DNA from 2 places in the Lysinibacillus sp. FSL K6-0075 genome. Region 1 is predicted to be linked to the other one. Evidence: riboswitches for the same ligand, from Rfam matches in the RefSeq annotation. Region 1 holds a riboswitch; the other holds the start of a gene.

Region 1 (3,433 bases):
CATCCCCCATAATTTCACAAATAACACCTGCTGGTATACTATGACAAAGCTTCGCCAAATCAACTGTCGCTTCTGTATGCCCTCTCCGTTCTAACACACCATGCTCCTTCGCAATCAGCGGAAAAATATGACCTGGTCGACGAAAATCAGTCGGCTTAGCTTGCTTTTCTATCATTTTCTGTATTGTCAATGCACGCTCAAAGGCGCTAATCCCTGTCGTTGTTTCTTCATGGTCAATACTCACCGTAAATGCGGTTTGATGGTTATCCGTATTGCGCTGAACCATCGGATGTAAATCTAGCTTTTGTGCGATTTGTTGCGAAATCGGTGTACAGATTAAACCTCTACCATAGGTTGCCATAAAGTTGATTGTTGCTGGTGTGATGAATTCAGCGAGTGCCAGCAGATCTCCTTCATTTTCCCGATCCTCATCATCGACCACCACAATCATATTGCCTTGCTTTAAATCCTCAATGGCTTCTTCAATTGTATGTAGCACGATTATCATCTCCTCATTCTGTTATTTTAAAAACCATGTTGTGCTAAATAATCTCTCGTAATTGTTGGCGTTACTTGCCCTTTTTTTAGTTGCTGTAAAATATATTTACCGACTAAATCTGTTTCGATATTAACGATTGCTCCAACCCTCTTCATACCTAAAACGGTTTCTTTGTAAGTATGAGGAATGAGCGAAATCGTGACACGATTCGTTTCAACATGAAAAAGGGTTAAGCTTGTGCCATCAATTGTTATGGAACCCTTCGGAATACAAAAGCTTGTTAGTTCCTCTGACATTTCTATATCCATATAAACGGCATTTGCTACTGGACGTATGCGCAAAATTTTACCGACGCCATCGACATGACCAGCAACAAAATGACCGCCAAATCGTCCATTAGCAGGCATGGCACGCTCCAAATTAACTGAATCACCTAGTGCCAGCTGCTGTAAATTTGTTGCTTTGACTGTTTCAGGCATAACATCCATTGTAAGCTGCTGTTCAGTAAAATGTGTCACCGTTAAACAAACACCATTGACTGCTATACTGTCGCCAAGCTTGACATCCTCCGCTATCATGGCTGATTGAACCGTAATTTTCATACTGTCCCGATCGCTTTGCACAGCTTTTACGACACCAATATCCTCTACAAGCCCTGTAAACATTCCATCACCTACTCTTCTTATTAGCTCTTCTATCCTTCACTTTTGAAGTTTTATCCGTCATTTTTGAAAGTCTATCCACCTGTTTTTGTATTTTATCCTTCTCCCTTCACTAGTTACCAATAAAAAATAAAAACCCCTTTCATCAAAGGGGTTTTGGGAGTATAAGACATCAACAAATAAGCCTACTTGAAAACGATTTTTTTCATAGACTGTCATCTCATTTGTTCTTCTCCCATCCAGACTATCACTGTCGGTTTTGGATTTGCACCAAATCAGCTTGCGCTCACGGACTTTGAATTGCTTCATCACCGCCGATTGGGAATTTCACCCTACCCCGAAGAACATCTTCTATTCGATTGTAGCTAAATAAAAAAACTTCCCAAAAGATGATTGGGAAGTGGTGTAATAAATGCATAGTCAAATAAACCTTCTAAATTAGAATCAATTTAAAAAGCTCGCATTTTTACCCTTCTCCCATCCAGACTGTCACTGTCGGTTTTGGATTTGCACCAAATCAGCTTGCGCTCACGGACTTTGAATTGCTTCATCACCGCCGATCGGGAATTTCACCCTACCCTGAAGGATACTTTTATTTAGCTAGTCTTACGATAACACTATTTTATTATATTATCCATCCTTCTTTTTAAATTTTTTCGTCATATAAATTTTAAGCAGCTCTGACGTGACTTGATAAATGTAAAAGAAATTATTAAAATGATGACATTTAACCTGTTTGTGAAACTTCTCAATCAAAAAAACGTTCCTTTACAGGTGACTATTCAGTCTAGCAGTTTGGAGGTCATTTCCTTGACATTTTTAAAAAATATACCGTTTAAGCAAGGTGTTTTCTATGCCTTATTAGCACTCTGTTGTGGAATTTCAATTGTTTTCGTCCATCATAATGAACAATTTTATGATCGACCGATAGCGGAAGTAATACAGGTGAACGTCACAGAATCAGAACCGATGACAGATATGTATGAGAATGAGGATGAATTGTTTACACAGGAAATTACGGCCATGATCAAAAATGGACAGTATAAGGGGCAATCCATTTATTTGATGAATGACTATTCTTCTTCTGGTGCTTTTGATCAAAAATACCATGTAGGTAATGAAATCTTTGTCACCATAGATGATCACGCAACACAATCAGGGTTAACAGGTACCATCCTCGATTTAAAACGTGATCAAACCATGATCATGATTGCGTGGATTTTTATTTTCGCCTTACTCATTATAGGCAAAAGACAGGGCTTGTTTTCTATCATTAGTTTGGTTGTCAATGCCTTAATCTTATCATTTGCATTAGATCTTTATGTTACACATGGAGGCGTAAGTCTGTTATTCGTTAGTGGTATTTGTGCCCTGCTATTTACCATTATTTCGCTCCTACTCATTAGTGGATTGAATACAAAAACGTATGTAGCCATTGTGTCCACACTTTTAGGAACCATTATAGCGCTTATCATTAGCTCAATTGTGATGTGGTTGACAGGTGAAAATGGTCTTCGTTATGAAGAAATGCAATTTTTAACACGGCCCTATCGCACAGTCTTTATGGCCGGTTTATTTATTGGCTCGCTTGGGGCTGTCATGGACGTCTCTATTACGATGGCTTCCTCCATTTTTGCTTTATATGAACAAGACCCTTCTATTTCTGTGAAGGCACTTAAAACTTCTGGGCATGAAATTGGCAAAGATATCATGGGTACGATTACAAGTATTTTATTCTTTGCCTACCTTTGCGGCTCCATACCTATGATTATTCTCTATTTGAAAAATTCTTCCACATTAGGGCTCACATTGTCCTTGAATCTTTCTTTAGAATTAGCCCGTGCCTTAGCAGGGGGGATTGGTGTTGTCCTCACGATTCCTATTAGTCAGTATACTGCTATATTTTTCATTAATCGAAAGAGGGTTCAAGAATGAATGTTATCGTCTTATTAGCAGTTATTTTATTTGCGTTAATGGTGATAGTAGGTGGTAAGCAGGGTGTCCGCTCATTTCTTTCTTTATTTCTAAACTTTGGTGTACTCTTTATCACCATCTTTTTAATGACAAACCCTAAAAATAGTCCTATCATCTTGACGTTTATAGCCTGTACGGTCATTAGTTGTATTAGCCTTTTCTATATCAATAAAACAAACAGTAAAACCATTACAGCCTTTATCGCGACGATGGTGACGATTGTTGTGTTACTGCTATTTATTACCTTTATTACAGAAAAATCGATGATCCAAGGGTTTGGTGAAGAATCGACTGAAGA
Region 2 (3,433 bases), 340 kb from region 1:
GCCAAAAGCATTCACATGATTTCTTTGACTGGGAAACGGAACAGCTCCATTCAACCACACCATCACCGGAAGATATGCTACAGGCCAGTGATGAATTTATGCAGGTAGAATCAGCACTTGAAAACTGTACAGGCGACCAAAAAATGGTCATTATAATGCGCTATTTTCAGGACTTATCGATCGCAGAAACAGCGCAAATACTAGATTGGACAGAAGCTAAGGTAAAAACGACCCAGCATCGAGCCATTAAATTTTTAAGGCAACAGCTACAGCCGATTAGAGAACAGGAGGCGAAACGGCAATGACGCATAAGCCATTTGATGATGAACAGCTTGAATATGTATTGAACAATGCCCCTAAGCTTTCTGACCACCGTTCAAAAGAAGAAATATTAAATCGGTTAATGGCAGATGCTCGCTTGCAGGATAATAGTCACCTTCAAGAAGCGATACAACAACCTATAGAGAATGAAGAAGCACAACAAGAAAGTAAACCTTTGATCCAAGATGAACGACCATCACGATTTAAGTTCCGAAGAATGCCGATTTTTACGAGTGTAGCAGCAGTTTTCGCGCTAACGGTACTCGTTGGCTCCATGTTCATGAATAATGATGCTAGCCAAAAAGATCTAGCTAGTACTCCAGAAACGGCTAATTACGCTACTTTACAGGAAGATCGTTCTGCTAAAGACGCTGCTACGCAGGATGAAGCGCTTCAATCCAGTATTGTATCGGAGCATGAGCGCATGTTATCTTTACGGTCATCTGTCTATGAGGAAGATGTGAAAGATGCTGTCGTTTTCCGTATTGGTTTAGCAGGACGTGATGCGGAAAGTGTGCCAATGACATATGTGATACCAAATGAGCGTGTAGCAACTGATTTTGGAACAGAAAAACCTTCTACTCTACAGATGTATGAGAAATACGCTCCTCAAATTGATGAAGAAGCCAAAGGGTTTACAGATTATCATCCTTTTAAAGGTGAACTGAAGGAGAAGGAAGACAAGCTTGTCCACGTTTTACCAAAGGACAATGACTATGATGTTGCTTCAGCTACCGTCAATGAGTATAAAGGAACTTTGGAAGATACATTCTCAGATTCTGAATATACGGAAGTGGAGATTCAAAATGAAGATGGCACACCTTATGAGTTTTCTCAAGAGGGCGAGCCAAGCCAAGCTATGTCATTAACAAACGCCAAACATTTTAATTATTATTTATACCAAGATGGTAATGGTGCGGAATATCTGTCACCAGATTTCCGTCAAACATTTGCAAATGTTACAGAGGCACTTACACTCATGAAAAACAAAAATGATGATGTTTATGTAACAGTTGTTCCTGAAAACGTGACTTATACCGTGAAAGAGGAAGCGGAAGGTGTCGTCGTTACATTTGATATCCCCTTAGATTTAGCATCGATGGAGCCAATCCGCGCCACGCAATTGATTGAGGCCATGATGTTAACTGCTGCTGGCTTTGGCCAACAATTACGCTTAGATAATGTGGTCCAAGAAAGCTGGGAAGGATTCGATTTGAAAACGTATTTGCCAAAGCCTGTGGGGCCAAATAAACAATATATGCCTTAGTCAAAAATGGAGCATTCCTGTAGCATGGAATGCTCCATTTTTATAATACATACAAATCTAATCGGATTTTTTTAAGCAGAACTATTTACTTTTTCTTGATAATTAATTATAGTAAGGTTGTAGTATAAAATAATATGATTCATCTTCGGGGCAGGGTGAAAATCCCGACCGGCGGTAATAGAGTGGTAAACCGTTAATGTTTTTCATTAACTCGAATGGTTTATGCTACACTCTTCAGCCCGCGACCTGTGCAAATTTATTTGCATGGCTGACTTGGTGTGATTCCAAGGCCGACAGTTAAAGTCTGGATGGGAGAAGATGGAGGTACGATCGTCATTCATTGTTATGAAGTGAACTATAGCCGAGCGCTTTTTTGTAGAGCTTTTTAAACAGTGCTCAAAAAATAGTTTATATTGACGCTTATTCGTCATGCCTTTCTCCCTTGTGCTTTTTCATGCATAAGGGTTTTTTCATGCTAACAATTGAAAGATCGTCACCTTTCTTCTTGCGAGATTGAATCAGCAAAGAGGAGAGAGTTTTCTATGAAGAAGAATGTTAAACTTCAATCGTTTATTACGATTGGTATGCTGAGCAGTATTTCGTTTTTATTAATGCTTTTTAATTTCCCGATTCCGCCGTTCCCAGCATTTTTGGAAGTGGACTTTAGTGATATGCCTGCATTAATAGCAGCCATCACAATGGGGCCTGTAGCTGGTATTTTAGTAGAGTTATTTAAAAATGTATTGGATTGGATTTTCTCAGGAACGCCAACAGGTGTGCCAGTAGGTCATATTGCTAACTTTACAACAGGCATTTTATTTATTTTACCAGTAAGCTTTATTTTTAATCGCTTTAAAACAATTGCTGGTCTTGTTGGAGGTTTAGCAACAGGTACAGTCGTTATGGCAGTAGGCATGAGTATTTTAAACTATGTAGTATTTTTACCAATGTACACATACTTCTTAGGAATGGAACCTGTTGTAGGTGACTCACTTTATAAAATGATTGTCGCTGGGATTTTACCATTTAACATTGTGAAAGGTATTTTATTAACGGCTATTATGGCGTTTTTATTTACAACAATGCGCAAATGGATCGACCGTCAGCGTTCTATCTATATATCAAAATAATATACGCTAACCTCGGGTGAATATACCCGAGGTTTTTTGTTGAAGGAATGATGGATAGGGTTTAAGGTGTAACGGATAAATTACTAAAAGGAACGGAAAGAAAGGCAAAACTAACGGATAAACATAGAAAAAAGTAATGGAGTAAGCAAGCTATCTAGTACTTTATCATTATGACCTAGTCGAAAGCTATATTTTCATGTAAAATAGGGAAGAGTTTAGAATGTTTGAGGAGTTTGAAGAGATGAGTGAACAAAAGGGACAGTGGTCTAGTAAATTAGGATTTATTCTAGCATCAGCGGGTGCTGCAATTGGACTAGGGGCAATTTGGAAACTACCCTATGTAACGGGACAAAGTGGTGGGGGAGCGTTTTTCCTAATCTTTGTGTTATTTACCTTGTTAATAGGGTTACCAATGCTATTGTCCGAGTATGTTTTGGGGCGTGGTACACAATCGGAGGCTGTAACGGCATATAAAAAAATTGCTCCGACAAAGCCAAGCTGGGCTTGGATTGGTCGAATGGGTGTACTAGGTTGTTTTTTATTATTAACTTTTTATAGTGTAGTTGGAGGTTGGATCTTTATTTATAGCGGGCTCGGTGTTGCTGGCGCTGTAATCGATCCAGCAGTAGATCCTGCTGAACTATTTGGAAAAATTATAGGTACGCCTTGGATTACGCTAGTTGGTTTAGTATTGTTTACATTAGCCAATGTACTT

What was found. A riboswitch is a leader RNA that binds a small molecule or an ion and turns the genes downstream of it on or off. The one in region 1 is predicted to bind FMN.
Region 2: it holds a riboswitch for FMN, as region 1 does, so the genes downstream of both, MHB65_RS06410 (ECF transporter S component) here and ribE (riboflavin synthase) in region 1, are expected to answer to the same signal.

The regions. Positions count from the first base shown of each region.
Region 1 covers NZ_CP151947.1:1,697,415-1,700,847, reverse strand. Annotated here, with positions in the region: gene ribB (3,4-dihydroxy-2-butanone-4-phosphate synthase) at 1-499, opposite strand, end outside; gene ribE (riboflavin synthase) at 526-1,164, opposite strand; FMN riboswitch at 1,385-1,510, opposite strand; FMN riboswitch at 1,627-1,752, opposite strand; gene MHB65_RS08150 (YibE/F family protein) at 1,972-3,096, shown strand; gene MHB65_RS08145 (YibE/F family protein) at 3,093-3,433, shown strand, end outside.
Region 2 covers NZ_CP151947.1:1,359,951-1,363,383, forward strand. Annotated here, with positions in the region: gene sigX (RNA polymerase sigma factor SigX) at 1-305, shown strand, start outside; gene MHB65_RS06405 (RNA polymerase subunit sigma) at 302-1,588, shown strand; FMN riboswitch at 1,726-1,912, shown strand; gene MHB65_RS06410 (ECF transporter S component) at 2,131-2,718, shown strand; gene MHB65_RS06415 (sodium-dependent transporter) at 2,960-3,433, shown strand, end outside.